Regions from separate parts of the Desemzia sp. C1 genome, predicted to be linked through region 2. Evidence: predicted binding sites of a transcription regulator. Region 2 holds the regulator's gene; the other holds the start of a gene.

Region 1 (7,942 bases), 200 kb from region 2:
GTCGCAGTCTTCATTTTGCGCAAAAAAGAACCTGATTTGGTTCGCCCGTATAAAGCGCCATTGTATCCAATTATTCCTTTGATCGCGATCATTGGTGGGTGCTTCATCGTAGTAAATACCTTGCTGACACAGCCGGTCAACACAGCTCTCGGCATTTTCCTGACTGCTATTGGCTTGCCGATCTACTTCTACAAACAAAAGAAAAAAACTGCATAAACAAAGGCTCTTCTACTCTGGCACTTGACCAGGTAGAAGAGCCTTTTTTGTATGATTATCCGAGCAGCTCCCCACCGACAGCATAATCCGTTTTTTTCATTTCATTAATAATCACATGTACGCGCTCCGCTGGAACATCTGCATTTTTCACAACTGCTTCAGTGATATCTTTGACCAGCCCAGCTTTTTGCTCCGCAGTACGCCCCTCAACTAACTCCACATGGACAAATGGCATAACGACCACCCTTTCTTTTTCTTTTATTGTAACTTTCTTGGGCGATTATTCAACTGTTTTTTCACTACTCGTAGTAGCGCCATCTTCCAGTACCCACGGCTCTATAAGTTTGTTTCAATGTATAAGCGATTCTATTAGCGGACAGCCGACCGTCACTCCATTTGAGGAGAACTGTCTTAGTTATTTTTTGATCCGGAAACAAGAGCTTATATTCCTCAAACTGACGAATCACCGTATCCCTGATTCGTTCTTTATGATGGCAAATAGGACAGACACTATAAAGACTCTGGGTATACTCTTCTATAAAAGTTCCGCACTCGCAACAAATAACACCTTTCTTCAAGGAAGACTCTTCATAATAAGGTACCTCGCGCAACGATACATCCTCTATATGCAATGCTTTTATTTCTTCAGCAAACTTACGCTGCGTCTGACTCAATTGACCAGAAATCTCACTGACTTCTGCTAAGTGGGCTTTCAATGCACCAGGCAATATTAATTCCTCCAACATAGGAGCTTGGTACAGCGCGAAATCTTGATTCATAAAAACGATAACTGTTTTTATAGGCAAACTGTACCCCATTTGCTGCATCAATTGTCGCAACAAGGTAGAGGCATGTTTCACTTGGTCAAGAGGGTCATAAACTTCTTTTCGGCTGCGACCACTATACATCTTAGTTCCTTCATAATAATAAGTCCCTTCAAAGTTCTTCACTTCATAGATATAAATGCCTTTAGCCGTGATGATCAAAGTGTCAATTTGAAATTGCTTCCCATTAACCTTTAGAAATAAATCATTTAAAATCAGACAATCACACTTCAGCTTTTGGGTCAGCACGTCAAATTGGATTTCCCCTTTGTATCCTTTTACCCAATAAAGAAATTTGTTCCTTTCATCTCTGGATAGATTCATTCGTCTGCTTAATAACTCCATCACCCGTAAACGTTTTGGTTTTGTCCGCTCTTTAAAAGCCATCGCTTCACATTCCTCACTGTTCTTCTTACTATTAATATATGCATGAACAGCGAACTACCTTTTTTATTTTGCACAAATTTAATCGCACATGACTATTTTTTTGTTCATTTCAAATTTTAGCTTATTTAGTTTGTCTGGCGCCAAGGCGCTAGCTACTTTACACCTTCACGCTATTTTTGCGTGCACTTGTGAAGTAGATGCGTCCTACTTAACATCTCAACACCTTTTTCATGCCAACTTATCAAGTAGACACCTCCTACTTCACATCCTCGCACCTTTTTCACACCAACTTATCAAGTAGACACCTCCTACTTAACATCTCAGCACCTTTTTCGCGCCAACTTGTGAAGTAGACACCTCCTACTTCACATCTCTGCACCTTTTTTACACCAACTTGTTAAGTAGACACCTTCTACTTCACATCTCAGCACCTTTTTTACGTCAACTTATCAAGTAGACGCATCCTACTTCACATATCTGCATCTTTTTCACGCCAACTTATCAAGTAGACACCTTCTACTTCACATATCAACACCTTTTTCGCGACAACTTATCAAGTAGACGCCTTCTACTTCACATCTCTGCACTTTTTTTACGCCAACTTATCAAGTAGAGGCCTCCTACTTCACATCTCAGCACCTTTTTCGCGACAACTTATCAAGTAGACACCTCCTACTTCACATCTCAACACCTTTTTCGCACATACTTGTCGAATAGACATCCACATACCCACCTGCAGGTAAGACATTTGCAGCTCAAAAGCTCGAGAAACAACAAAAAAAGCGCCGGTCCTCCACAACGGAAGACCCGGCACTTTTAAAAATGAACTAATTATTTTTTCATGTCGAACAGACGAGCATTTTTCACGTCTTCAATCGTTTGTGTACCAGCTAATTGCATAACACGTTTCAAGTCTTTTTCGAAGTAGTCTAAAACTGATTTAACACCTTTCCAACCACCTAAAGCCAATCCGTACAACACCGGACGACCCACAGCAACAATGTCCGCACCGCTTGCTAGAGCTTTGAAGATGTGCTCTCCACGACGAACGCCGCTGTCGAATACGATCGGCACGCGACCAGCGACTGCTTTAGCAATCTCTTCCAGTGTATCAAATGAACCTGGTGCTTCATCTAATTGACGACCACCATGGTTAGAAACCCAGACACCTGATGCGCCGGCACCGATTGCCAAGACAGCATCTTCTGGAGTTTGGATCCCTTTGACAAAGACAGGCAATCCTGAGTATTCCGCAATAAACTTCACATCAGCTGGATTGATTTTTTGTTTCGATTGAGCATAAATATTGTTTAGTGACATGTTTTTGCCTGAACCAGTCAAGTAGCGAGACACGATTGGCATACCGAACGGGTACACGAATTTGTTCAGCAAATCTTTTTCACGGTTTCCACTCAATGTCGCGTCAGCCGTTAGAATGATCGCAGTCGCTCCATCAGCTTTCGCTTCATCCAAGATATTTTTGTTCATGTCATCGTCTTTACTCATGTAGATTTGGAACCAACGAGGATTGCCGTTCAAGCCTTTTTCGATTTCTTCAAATGTAGCTCCAGAATAAGCACTGATCGACATGATCGTTCCGCCGAATTCAGAAATCCCTCTAGCCGTTCCCGCTTCTTTTGTTTCATGAGCTAATCCATGAGCTGCGATCGGTGCCATGATGAATGGAACTTTGATGTCATGACCTAAAATAGATGTTGAAGTATCTGGATTTTCCACATCTGCTAATACGCGAGGCAAGATTCCTTTGTTTTTCCAAGACTCATTGTTTTGTTTCAACGTGTATTCTTCTCCAGAAGCTCCAGAGATATAATCGAACCCACCTTTAGGAACTACTGCACGCGCTTGGTCTTCAAGACGGTACGTGCTGACTACTTCGATTTCTTGCTCTACTGTTGGTGCATCATATTTGATTGTTTGTTCTGCCATAATTTTTCAACCATCCTTTTTTGGGTATTGTTGTTTTATAAAGTATAACTCAATTTAGCTTAAAATAGTAAATTTGTGATCGGTACAGTCAATGGTGCTAAAACTACCACAATCAGTCCTGTAACCACGATCGATAATCCTGACATGGCGCCTTGTACTTCGCCCATTTCAATAGCCTTTGTTGTTCCCATTGCATGAGATGAACTTCCAAGAGCGACCCCTTGAGCTACCGGATCATCAATTTTGAAAATCTTGAAAACGGTCTGCCCAACAACTGCCCCGATAACGCCGGTAAATACAACGACCGCAACGGTTAGAGAAACAATGCCGCCTAAGGAATCTGAAACCCCGACCGCAATAGCTGTAGTAATCGACTTAGGAATTAACGTCGCTCCCATATTGTGGTCAAATTGGAACAGTAAAGCAAAAGCGTAAATCATGATCGTATGGAAAAAAACTCCTGAAACGATTCCTGATAAAATAGCTGCATAGTATTTTTTCAAATACACAATATTCTTTTTCAATTTGATCGCTAAAGCTACCGTAGCCGGTGTAACGAACAAGCTGAAGAATCGTCCGCCTGTGTTATAAGTATCTATGGAGATGTCTGTTGCAAGCAACAGGATAATGATCATAATGATCGCAAATACTAATGGCGTGAATAAAGGGTTTTTAGGCCACTTTTCTTTCAACCTTCCTGCCAGCAAATACAACCCGACAGTCAATGAGATCCACAACATTGGGCTGTTTAATATACTATCAAGCACGCGACCCCTCTCCTTCCTTTACCACATTATTTTTCATGACTAATTCTTTGACGCTTTGAACTACTTTTCCGACAAATATCATCATCAGTATCGTTGTCACGACCATAATGATCAACAGTTGCCACCAAGTATCCGCCAAGACACCAAAGTTCGTCATCAATCCTACACCTGCTGGAACGAAAAAGATTCCCATATTGCTCGTCAGCCATGTGCCGACTTCATCTACTTGTTCCACTTTCAATACATTCAGCTGTAACGCTAGGAATAATAAGACCAGCCCGATAACGCTCCCAGGGATTGCAATAAATGAAGCAATCAAAATAGATAGGACTTCTCCAATAAGGGAGAATAAGAAAATCAATGATAGTTGTTTGATTATTTTCAAAAGACCACACCTTCCATAAATATTTTGTAAGCGCTTCAGTACATAAACTATATCATGGTACTCTTCGGTTATGAAATACTGTATTTTTATGGTACTATAAATAATATTTATATAAACTTCACTTGTTATACGTTTTGTTTATGTTATATCTTTCACAAGTGAGCAAAGGAGCCTTCCATGAATTTACAAGATTTAGTGTATTTTAATCACTTAGCTAAAACCCTTAGTTTTACCGCAACTGCGCAGAATTTCTATGTGTCGCAGCCGTCTATCTCGATGGCGCTTAAACGCTTGGAAAAAGAGTTGGATACCGTCCTGATTGATAGAAAACGAGTTCACAAGAACTTGCATTTAACTGAGACTGGTGAAATACTTCTCAAACATTCTACACAAATTTTAAGTACGATTGATACGATTGCTGAAGAGATCCATGATTTGAAAAACGAAGTCGTTTACTTTGGCTTCTTGCCAACTATAGGCGGGCGTTTCATGACGCAATTCATGCCTCGCTTAGGAAAATTTTCTTCTTCCATGAAATTGATTGAAGAAGAAAGTTCCGATGTGATGTACGATTTGGTCCAAAAAGGACAGGTTCCTCTCGCCATTATCGGAAGCGATGTAGCCAGTTTTGAAGACAGCAACATCTTGCAGATTCCTTTGAAGCAAGAAGAAATGGCGCTCTGTGTATCTCCTGACAACCCATTGGCGCAAAAAGCTGTCGTTACTGCTGCTGATATCCAAAATGAACTGTTCGTCTCTTTGACCCAAGGGTACACTCATGAACGCATTTTTGAAGAATGGACTAAAAGCAATCACATCGAGCAGCCGCAAACTCTTTATACAAAAGAGATTCAAACAGCTTTATCAATCGCTTCATCCACTAACATGCTGGCTTTCATGAGCGATATTCTAGTAAAAGACAGACCCGGTTTGGTTAGAGTACCAATCGAAAATGCGCCGAAGTTTTACATCAGTCTGATCGTCAATAACAATCTCAACAATGCTACTTATTTCCAAAAAAAGTTTAACCAAAAAATGATTGAATTGGTGGAAGCTTATAACCACTAACTTAAAAAAAAATGAGAATAAAAAAAGATGCTTAATTACGATTTACCAGAGTAAATATTTCTTGAAACTGACTTACTGAGCATGTTTAAGAAGAAAATAATCAAAAAATAGAGTGGCTGGAAATCACTGACTCTGAATAAAAAAGCAATGAAATAATCATGAAGCTGATTATTTCATTGCTTTTTTGACTGCTTTTTATTTAAAGTCTCCCAATTTTATATTTTAGGAAAAGTAATATTTCTCCAAATTAAAAAATAAAATCAAAAAAACTACCAAACTCTTGTATTACCTTTAAAGGTTCAATTTTCCATCTTCATTAAATCTATGGATAGCTGAGACAGCTAGCTCTTTATTAATCATTAGTTCAAGAATATCAGCAGGAATGGTTACTGTGTGCGCTCCTGCATCAAAAGCCTTAATAACTTGGTTGGTATTTTTAAAACTCGCTCCCATAATGCGTGTATTCAAATTTCTTTCATCAATAAACTTCCTTGTTTGTGCGATTGCTTCATAAGGATTTAAATTATTGTTCTCCATTCGATTCACATATATTGCGAGATAGTCACAACTAGCTAGCGCTCCAATAATAGCTTGATCCGCAGAGTAAATAGCAGTCCCAAGGATTTTCTTATTCGGATGCCTTTCTTTGATGAAACGAATCATTTCTAACCCGCTAAAGTTCAAGGGGATCTTTATTTCTATCTGTCTTTTCAGGTCTCCTCCAGCAAACAGGTTATCGAAATCTTCTCTTAATTCACTAAAAGACTCTCCTACTAGTTGTACAAAAAGCATCGGTAATTCTTCGTGTAAGAGCGGATCAATTTGCTTTTCTCGTGACATTTTTTCTCTGGCTAGGATTGTCGGATTGGTCGTAATTCCTTTAATTAGGCCTGTATTTTTGTACTTTTGTATTTCTTGAATATTTGCCGTATCTAAAAACATTTGATGATTCTCCTTTACTATTAAGTATATAAAAAAGCTTTATTCTCTATTTAAAGAATAAAGCTTTTCCGTGATGACTAGAGGGCATAAGATTTCTTAGCTACTAATTCTTTCGTTCTTTCTACAATCTGTTCTGCTGACATCTCATAATCTTTTTTAAGCCATTCGGTTGTTCCTACTTGCCCAAACTTTTCATTTACCCCTAAGCGAGTTTGCAAAGTCGGTTTGTTCTCTGAAAGTACTTCAGCTACAGCACTTCCTAATCCGCCTATGATGTTGTGGTTTTCAACCGTTACGACTGCACCCGTTTCTGCAGCTGCGATAATCGCTTCTTGATTGATTGGTTTAAGGCGATAGACATCAAGGACTTTTGCATCAATCCCTTCTTTTGCCAATGCTTCTGCCGCAATCAAGGCTTCCGATACCATTATTCCTGATGCAAGGATTGAAGCATCTTTACCTTCTTTAACAACCTTAACCCCTTCATCAAATGTTTCATCTGTTTCATATAGTTTGTCTGCAGCTTTACGAATTGTCCGAATATAGGTTAACCCATCGCTTTCATAAGCCTTATACAATAATGCTCTTAACATTGAAGAATCACTGGCTTCATAGACCGTAGTGCCTGGTATGGTTCTCATTAGAGTCAAGTCTTCAAACGGCATATGAGTTCCACCATTAGCTTCAGCAGTTACACCAGCGTCAGACCCAATGATAACAGCATTTAATTGCGCATACGCAAGCGAAACAAACACCTGGTCGTATACTCTACGTGAAGCAAAGTTGGCAAATGTATGAACAAATGGTTTAAATCCAGCAACAGATAACCCTGCAGCCGCCCCTATCATTTCGGCTTCCATAACGCCTACATTGACCAGACGATCTTTAAGTTCATCTTTGATAGTATCTGTTTTCATCGAACTTGATAGATCTGCTTCCAAAGCAACTAGTTTTCCTTCTTTGTTGGCCAATTCAACTAAAGTATTTGCGTAAACAGCTCTCATTTCGATAGATTCTTTTGTAGGAGTGTACGTCATAATGCCACCTCTATTTCTTTTTCTAATTCTTCAATAGCTAGACGGACAGCTTCTTTTGTCTCTTCATCTGGGCGCAAATGATGGTTATTGTCCATCTGCTCGATAAACGGAATACCTTGTCCTTTGATCGTATCTAAGACAATAGCAACTGGTTTTTCAGTGGATTTTTTCGCCCGTTCCACCGCTGCTGAAATCTCTTCAATCGAAGCTCCGTCCACTCTTTCAGACTCAAATCCAAAAGCTTTGAACTTTTCTACAAAATCAAATGTTCGACTAATATCTGATGTAGGACCATCCAGTTGCATCTTATTGTCATCTACGAATACGATTAATTTGTTTAACTGATGGTGAGCAGCCATTTGGATAGCT
Region 2 (7,942 bases):
CTCTTTCAACTCAGTTTCTGTAGCAGCACCCACACGGATTACTGCAACTCCACCAGCTAATTTAGCAATACGTTCTTGTAATTTTTCTTTGTCAAACTCTGAAGTTGTTTCTTCAGCTTGTGCTCTCAATAAAGCAACACGTTGACTGATTGTTTCAGTTGATCCAGCACCTTCAACAATAGTTGTCGTGTCTTTAGTGATAGCTACTTTGCTTGCGTGACCTAATTGGTCAACTGTAGTATCTTTTAGTTCAAATCCTAAATCTTCTGTAATCACTGTACCGCCAGTTAAGATAGCAATATCTTCTAACATAGCTTTACGACGATCTCCGAATCCAGGAGCTTTTACTGCAGCTACATTAAATGTACCGCGTAATTTGTTCAATACTAGAGTTGGCAATGCTTCGCCGTCTACATCTTCAGCAATAATCAACAATGGACGACCTTGTTGCAAGATTTGTTCCAATAATGGAAGAATATCTTGAATATTAGAGATTTTTTTGTCTGTGATCAAGATGTATGGATTTTCTAAGTTAGCTTCCATTTTATCATTGTCAGTTACCATGTATTGTGACAAGTAACCACGGTCAAATTGCATACCTTCAACGACATCTAATTCCGTTTCAATACCTTTAGATTCTTCAATAGTGATAACACCGTCGTTACCTACTTTTTCCATAGCATCTGCCAATAATTTTCCGATTTCTGCATCCCCAGAAGAAATGGCAGCAATTTGCGAAATCGATTCTTTTGTTTCTACTTTACGAGAATTCGCCAATAATTCTTTAACGGCTACTTTAGTTGCCAATTCAATACCCGTACGAATTCCTACTGGGTTAGCTCCAGCTGTAACGTTTTTTAATCCTTCACGAACGATTGCTTGTGTTAAAACAGTCGCTGTAGTAGTACCGTCACCTGCTGTATCGTTTGTTTTTGAAGCAACTTCAGAAACTAATTGCGCTCCCATGTTTTCGAAACGGTCTTCTAATTCGATTTCTTTAGCGATGGTTACTCCATCGTTTGTGATTAATGGTGAACCGTAAGATTTGTCTAAAACAACATTTCTTCCTTTAGGTCCAAGTGTTACTTTAACAGTATCTGCTAACTTATCTACCCCACGCAACAATGCTGCGCGTGCGTCTTCAGAAAATTTAATATCTTTAGCCATTATTCCTTCACCTCATCAGATTGATTTTTTTGTCGTGTAAATGTCTTTATGATTAGTCTACGATTGCGATAATATCGCTCTCTTTGATCACTAAATACTCTGTACCATCATATTTTACTTCTGAGCCAGCGTATTTTTCGAAAAACACTGTATCTCCAACAGCTACAGAAAGCTCAGCTTTTGTTCCGTTATCCAGTACTCGGCCAGCTCCAACAGCTACAACTGTTCCTGTTTGTGGTTTTTCTTTTGCTGTTCCAGCTAAAACGATTCCACTAGCTGTTGTTTCTTCCTCTTGTTTTACTTCAATGATGACACGATCTCCTAAAGGTCTTAACACGTAAATCCCTCCAATTGTAGTTTCGATTGTTTAGCACTCTATCTCAAAGAGTGCTAACTCACTTCTTCATCATATCAAACTCTTTAAATTTTGCAAGTATTTTTTCTTTTGAAATTGTATTTCTGCCAGAAAACACACTATTCCTTCAAAAGGAGTCAAAAAGTCCTTTAGAGTCATTATTCTTATGTTATACTATTTATTGATCAACTTTTATTCGTTAAAAGAAAACAGCACACTTATGCAGCAGAAATAAGAGATAATATATTTTATAATACCTTACATCTCCACTCTTCTGTAAATAACTCGGTTAAAGAAGGTTTTTATATTATGAATAATTTAGTGAAATCACCTTATGTCAAAATCATTCTTATTTACGTTTTAGCACAGTTTTTCCCAGTATTTTTACTATTCTTCGTTCCAGAGAACGCCATTTTTGATGCTGCTATCTACAGCCAAATCATCGCCTTTGTCGTTGGATCGATATGGATGTTTATTGTCAATCATCGATCAACATTCAATAACAGCTTAGAGAATACTCCCCCTGTTCCCAAAAAGAACATTATTTTATGGGGAATTGCAGGAATGTTTTTAGCTTATATTGGGCAATACTTAGCAATTTTCATTGAGACTTTCCTGCTGAACATTCCTATTGGTTCTCAAAATACTGCTGGATTAGTCGATATCGTTAATAATTATCCTTTATTCTTGCTTTTAATAGCGATTTTCGGTCCTATTATGGAAGAATTCGTTTTTCGTAAAGTGATCTTCGGTTACTTATTTGATATAACTGGAGGAATTGGAGCAGCCGTTATTAGTTCGCTGATTTTTGCTTTCATTCACTTTGACGGTCATTACTTGCTTTATTCTGTAATGGGATTTGTTTTTTGTTATCTATACTGGAAAACAAAGTCGATTGCTGCGCCAATCATTGCACATGCTTTAATGAACGCTACCGTTACAGTAGCCAACTTGTTACTCTATTAGGGTATTTTTAGAAAGGAATTTTTGATTTTAATGAAAAAAAGTGATTTTATGTTCCAGATACTATTCAACTACATCCTCGCTGTTGTCTTCACTTGGTTCGCAGTTGATTATGTTGGGGAATTCGGATGGGGATTCTTCTCCATAATATTTGTTTTGTTTGCTACACGAGATTTTGTACGTGCAACTCGCATCTTGCAAATTTATTTGAAATTAAAAAAAGGCAACAAACCTTAATTGAACTGCTCCCTGTCAAGTAGACAGGTAAATAAACAAAATATTTGTGCCATGTATGATACTTTTCATCCATGGCTTTTTTTATGCCGGAATGCTTAAGCCCATTTTTAACGTCACCCGTTGGGTGTTATAAAACCCAATATATTGTTTAATATCATTCTCTAATTCTTCAAAGCTCACATAAGTGTTCAGCCGATACATTTCTTCTTTAATAATTCCCCAAAAGTTCTCCATTGGACCGTTATCAATGCATTTCCCCACACGAGACATACTGTGGGTGAGTTGATGTTTCTTCACAAAATTATTAAAGTCGTATGACGTGTATTGATATCCCCGATCGCTATGAATAAGCGTTTGGGTTGGTATAATCTTGTCTTCAATTTGGCGAACTGTATCACGAACTAAGGCATTATCATTACGCTTCGATAGTTTAAAGGCTACGATCTTATTTTCGCCATAATCCAATATGGCACTAAGATAAGCTTTGGCGTTCTCTCCATACTTAAATTCAGTCACATCGGTTAATAAGACTTCCATCGATTGATAGTCCTTTCGGAATTCTCTATTGAGGACATTATCGGCGATATGTGCAGGATTGTGGGGCTTGTAACGATATCGTTTCCGACGGATAACAGCTTTCAAGTTCAGTAATTTCATCAAACGATAGACACACTTATGGTTTACTTTAGCGTTCATGAAGTGGTTCAGATAGATAGTTATTCGACGATAGCCATAAATACCTTTATGCTTTTCATAGACTTGAAGGATTAATTCAACAAGCTTTCGAAGCCGTTTTTCCGACGCAGTCGGCTTGCGTTTCAACCACTTATAATAACCCGCTCTGCTCACACCCAAAGCATCACAGAGATGGATTACTTTGTATCCTTCTTTTTGTAGTTTCTTGATCGTTTGGTATTCCGCTTCATACCTCGTTTGCGTGACATCAACTCTCTTTCCACTTCTTCTAACTTTTTTAACGCTACGTTCTCCGTTTCTAGATACTCATTTCGTGCTCTTAAAGCTGCATTTTCAGCCCGGATTCTTTCTTCTTCCGTTTGAACAGAGTTTGGTTTGCCGCGACCTCGTCCATCTACTAGTCCGTCAGGACCATGCTTCTTATATTTTTGAACCCATGAATACACGCTATTGTAGGATACCTGATACTTCTCAGCAGTTTTTTTATAAGATAAACTATTAGCTAGGCAGTCTTGGACTATTTTGATTTTTTCTTCTTGTGTTGATTTTTTATCTGTCATCGTATACACCTCGGATTTTGGAGAATAGCTCCTCATTTCTTCCCCTTTAGTATACTTGTTTATCCAGCTCCTGACAGTATCAACTTTTGGGATATTATATTTAACAGCTAGCTGACCTATAGGTAATCTATCTTCTAAATATTCTTTCACGACTAAGTCCTTAAATTCTTTGCTATATTTATTGTACTTAGATTTAACTTGAATCCCACTAATTCCATGCTCTTGGTATCTTAAGACTTTATCCCAAAAGGACGTCCAATTAATTAATAAACCATAGGCTTCTTTTAATTCTTTGAAACTGATTCCTTCATTCAGATACATCAAAATATATCTTTCGATTTCTTCAGTTGTATGTTTACTGTTTGAACGCATAAAAATCCCCCTAAAGTAATTTTACTTTTTTAAGTGTCTACTTTAGGGGGAGCATATCAAATCAGGTTTGTTGCCTTTTTATTTAGTCTAAAGGCAGTAAGCTGTCTTTATCATCTGTTTTGTAATGATCTATGAAGTAAATCAATGTTTGTAATTCATTAGCTAAATCTACATTCTGCACTCGTACGTGATCAGGCACGGAGATACGAATAGGCGTGAAGTTCAATATTCCTTTAACTTCAGCTTTCACCAAGTTGTTTGCTGCTTCTTGAGCTGCAGAAGTTGGAACGGTCAGCATCACTACATCAATTTGCTGCATTTTCAATTGTTGTACCATGTCTTCCATAGGATACACTGGAACTCCAGATTGGATTGTTCCAACAATTTCTTTGTTGATATCAAAAGCCGCACTGATACGCATATTGTTGTTTTGGTGGAAATTGTAGTTTAATAAGGCATGGCCTAAATTCCCTACCCCAATCAATGCTACGTTGGTCAAACGGTCTTGTTTCAATGTCTTGCTGAAGAAATGCATCAAGTCTTCAACATCATATCCATATCCTCTTTTTCCTAGAGCACCAAAATAAGAAAAATCACGGCGAATAGTTGCACTATCCACTTTAACAGCTTCACTTAATTCAGTTGAAGAAACACGGTCTTTTCCGTCTTCGTGTAAATATCTCAAGTATCTATAATAAATAGGTAACCTTTTTGCCGTAGCTTTAGGTATTTTGTTCGTTGAATTCATATTCAGTCCACTCACTTTCTAAGATTCAAAAATTCACAATATCCAGAAACAAATTATCTATTTCACAAATTTCGGAGTTTCACATAATAAGATTATAACATTTTTTTGTTAAATTACTAGCCTTTTTAGACATCTTAAATGACTAGTTTTGTTGATCATTTTTTTAGTCTCGGCAAAATTCACAAGCATCCTTGTGAATTCAACATCTGCAAAACATAACGTCTTTAATTTATTTGCTAAAATAATATTCTTTTACATTCTATTTAAAACTTGCTTAGGTGTGTTTGTTCCTCTCCCTCTTATAGGAGGAATATGCTAAACTAAGGACAGAGATAAGAAATGAGGACTACAAAATGATTCTATTACAAGCTCAGCATGTAGCTCGTTATTTTGGAGCAGACGTGCTATTTGAAAACATTTATTTAGAAATACAAGATCACTCACGCGTTGCACTTGTTGGTCGAAACGGAGCCGGTAAGTCTACTTTATTGAAAATGATTGCTGATATTGAGCAGCCAGATGCTGGAAAAATCTCAAAAGGCAAACAAGTCACTATTGGCTATCTAGCTCAAAATACCGGATTAGACTCTACTCAGTCTATTTGGGACGAAATGCTGGATGTGTTCCACAGCGTGATCCAATTAGAGAAAAAAATGCGCCATATAGAGCAACTTTTAGGTGACGCCGATTTATTGGCAGATGAAGACCGTTATCAAGAGACGTTAAAACAATACGATCAAATGCAACATGACTTTAAAGAACAAAACGGGTATGGATATGAAGCTGAGATTCGCTCTGTCTTACACGGGTTCAATTTTTTTGAAGCTGATTATACTAAGTCCATCAATCAACTTTCAGGGGGCCAAAAAACGCGTTTAGCCTTGGCCAAACTATTGCTGCAGAAGAAAGATCTGTTGATTTTAGATGAGCCAACCAACCATTTAGATATCGAAACGTTGAACTGGTTGGAAAATTATTTACAGACTTATACTGGAGCTTTGCTGATTGTATCTCATGACCGTTACTTCTTAGATAAAGTTGTCAACGAAGTATATGATCTAAGTCGTCAAAAAATCACTCATTATAAAGGAAACTATAGTAAGTTCCTTGATTTGAAAGCTGCTCAATTAGAAAAAGAATGGAAAGAGTTTGAGAAACAACAAAAAGAAATCGCTAAATTGGAAGACTTCGTCAATCGTAATTTAGTAAGAGCTTCTACGACCAAACGAGCTCAAAGTCGCCGTAAGCAATTAGAAAAAATTGACCGTCTAGATAAGCCTCAAGGAGACGAAAAGTCAGCTACTTTTAGATTCCAACCTTCTATTGAGAGTGGAAATGTCGTCATGACAGTCGAAAATGGGGCAATTGGATATGAAGACACTATCTTATCCGAACCGATCAATATGGATGTTCGCAAATATGATTCTATTGCTTTAGTTGGACCTAATGGAGTAGGAAAATCGACTCTTTTAAAATCACTGTTAAATGAACTTCCATTGATCAAAGGCGAAACTAAATTTGGCACGAATGTAGAAGTGGGTTATTACGACCAGGAGCAAGCTGAATTGCATTCTACCAAATCTGTTCTAGCTGAACTGTGGGATGATCATCCAACGACTCCTGAAAAAGATATTCGTTCTATTTTGGGAAGCTTTTTGTTCTCTGGAGAAGATGTCGAAAAATCCGTTTCTTCTTTAAGCGGAGGAGAAAAAGCTCGATTGGCTTTAGCTAAGTTGTCTATGGAAAAAGATAATTTTTTGATTCTTGATGAGCCTACAAACCACTTAGACATCGATAGTAAAGAAGTGTTAGAAAATGCGCTGATTGATTTTGACGGAACTCTCTTGTTTGTTTCCCATGACCGCTACTTTATCAACCGGATAGCTACTAAGGTTATCGAACTTTCTCCAGAAGGCAGTACTGTTTATTTAGGCGACTACGATTATTATTTGGAGAAAAAAGCGGAACAAGAAGAATTGAAACGCCTGGCTCAAGAAGATGCTCAAATGAAACAACCGTTACAAAGTGAAGAAACCAATCCAAATAAACCGGCAGAAAACCGCGTGATCAATAAAGAAAATCAAAAATTGATCCGTCAATTGACTCGCAGGATAGAAGCTATTGAAAATGAAACAGCTGAATTGGAACAGGCTATTGAAGAATTGGAATCTGAACTTACCAAATCGGATGTTTATGAAGATCACATAAAAGTTCAAGAAATAAACGATCAATTGCAACTCCTAACTAATCAATATGAAGAACTGATGGAAGAATGGGAATCCAGCACTCTTGAATTGGAAAATCTATAAGCTGATATACTTTCTTTATCTGATCTAAAATCAAAAAACAGCAGCTCTCTTATCTATATAATTAATAGATAAGAGAGCTGCTGTTTTTGATTAGGGTGCTGTTACTTCATCTGGATTGATCGGAATATCGATTTCTCCATTAATGATTTGTTTTTTGTACTCTTCCATTGCTGTCCAAGTCTCTTCACTCAATTGGCCTCTGGTCATATAGATGGCTTCCTCTTTCAATCCCAACTTGGTTATTTCTCCTCCTGGAAAATCTCCTTGCATGGTCTGGTTAGCAACAGACTTGATGGCTTGACCCAATCCCTTAATGCTTGAAGTTAACGTTAAATTCCCCTCGTTGTATTCTCCTTCTTCGGTTTGGTCGCTATCGCTTCCGATGACCCATATCTTTTCATCTGGGTCTGCGTTCATCCGGTCTCGAGCTTCAGAGAAAACGCCATTTCCTGCATCTCCTGCTCCTTGATAAACAATGTCGACTCCATTAGAGTACATTCCCGCAGCGATTTGTCTCGCCTTTGAAGTGTCTGAA

The links. Region 2 encodes Rex, which represses fermentation and respiration genes when NADH is low (regulators of the CRP and FNR family bind a similar motif). Its sites were predicted from a motif close to TTGTGAANTANTTCACAA; they were not measured.
Region 1: a site for Rex is predicted at 4,667-4,684, ahead of LMF32_RS06950 (CidA/LrgA family protein). Genes of this name have one in related genera too.

Annotation. Positions count from the first base shown of each region.
Region 1 is NZ_JAJIZP010000003.1:1,352,475-1,360,416, reverse strand. Features, by position in the region: gene LMF32_RS06975 (amino acid permease) at 1-216, shown strand, start outside; gene LMF32_RS06970 (2-hydroxymuconate tautomerase) at 272-451, opposite strand; gene LMF32_RS06965 (nuclease-related domain-containing protein) at 516-1,427, opposite strand; gene LMF32_RS06960 (lactate oxidase) at 2,259-3,374, opposite strand; gene LMF32_RS06955 (LrgB family protein) at 3,434-4,141, opposite strand; gene LMF32_RS06950 (CidA/LrgA family protein) at 4,134-4,526, opposite strand; gene LMF32_RS06945 (LysR family transcriptional regulator) at 4,704-5,594, shown strand; gene LMF32_RS06940 (transaldolase family protein) at 5,886-6,536, opposite strand; gene LMF32_RS06935 (transketolase C-terminal domain-containing protein) at 6,614-7,573, opposite strand; gene LMF32_RS06930 (transketolase) at 7,570-7,942, opposite strand, start outside.
Region 2 is NZ_JAJIZP010000003.1:1,549,858-1,557,799, reverse strand. Features, by position in the region: gene groL (chaperonin GroEL) at 1-1,167, opposite strand, end outside; gene groES (co-chaperone GroES) at 1,220-1,504, opposite strand; gene LMF32_RS07970 (type II CAAX endopeptidase family protein) at 1,832-2,488, shown strand; gene LMF32_RS07965 (YdiK family protein) at 2,519-2,722, shown strand; partial or broken gene LMF32_RS07960 (IS3 family transposase) at 2,804-3,637, opposite strand; gene LMF32_RS07955 (helix-turn-helix domain-containing protein) at 3,595-3,978, opposite strand; gene LMF32_RS07950 (redox-sensing transcriptional repressor Rex) at 4,433-5,098, opposite strand; gene LMF32_RS07945 (ABC-F family ATP-binding cassette domain-containing protein) at 5,452-7,407, shown strand; gene LMF32_RS07940 (BMP family protein) at 7,498-7,942, opposite strand, start outside.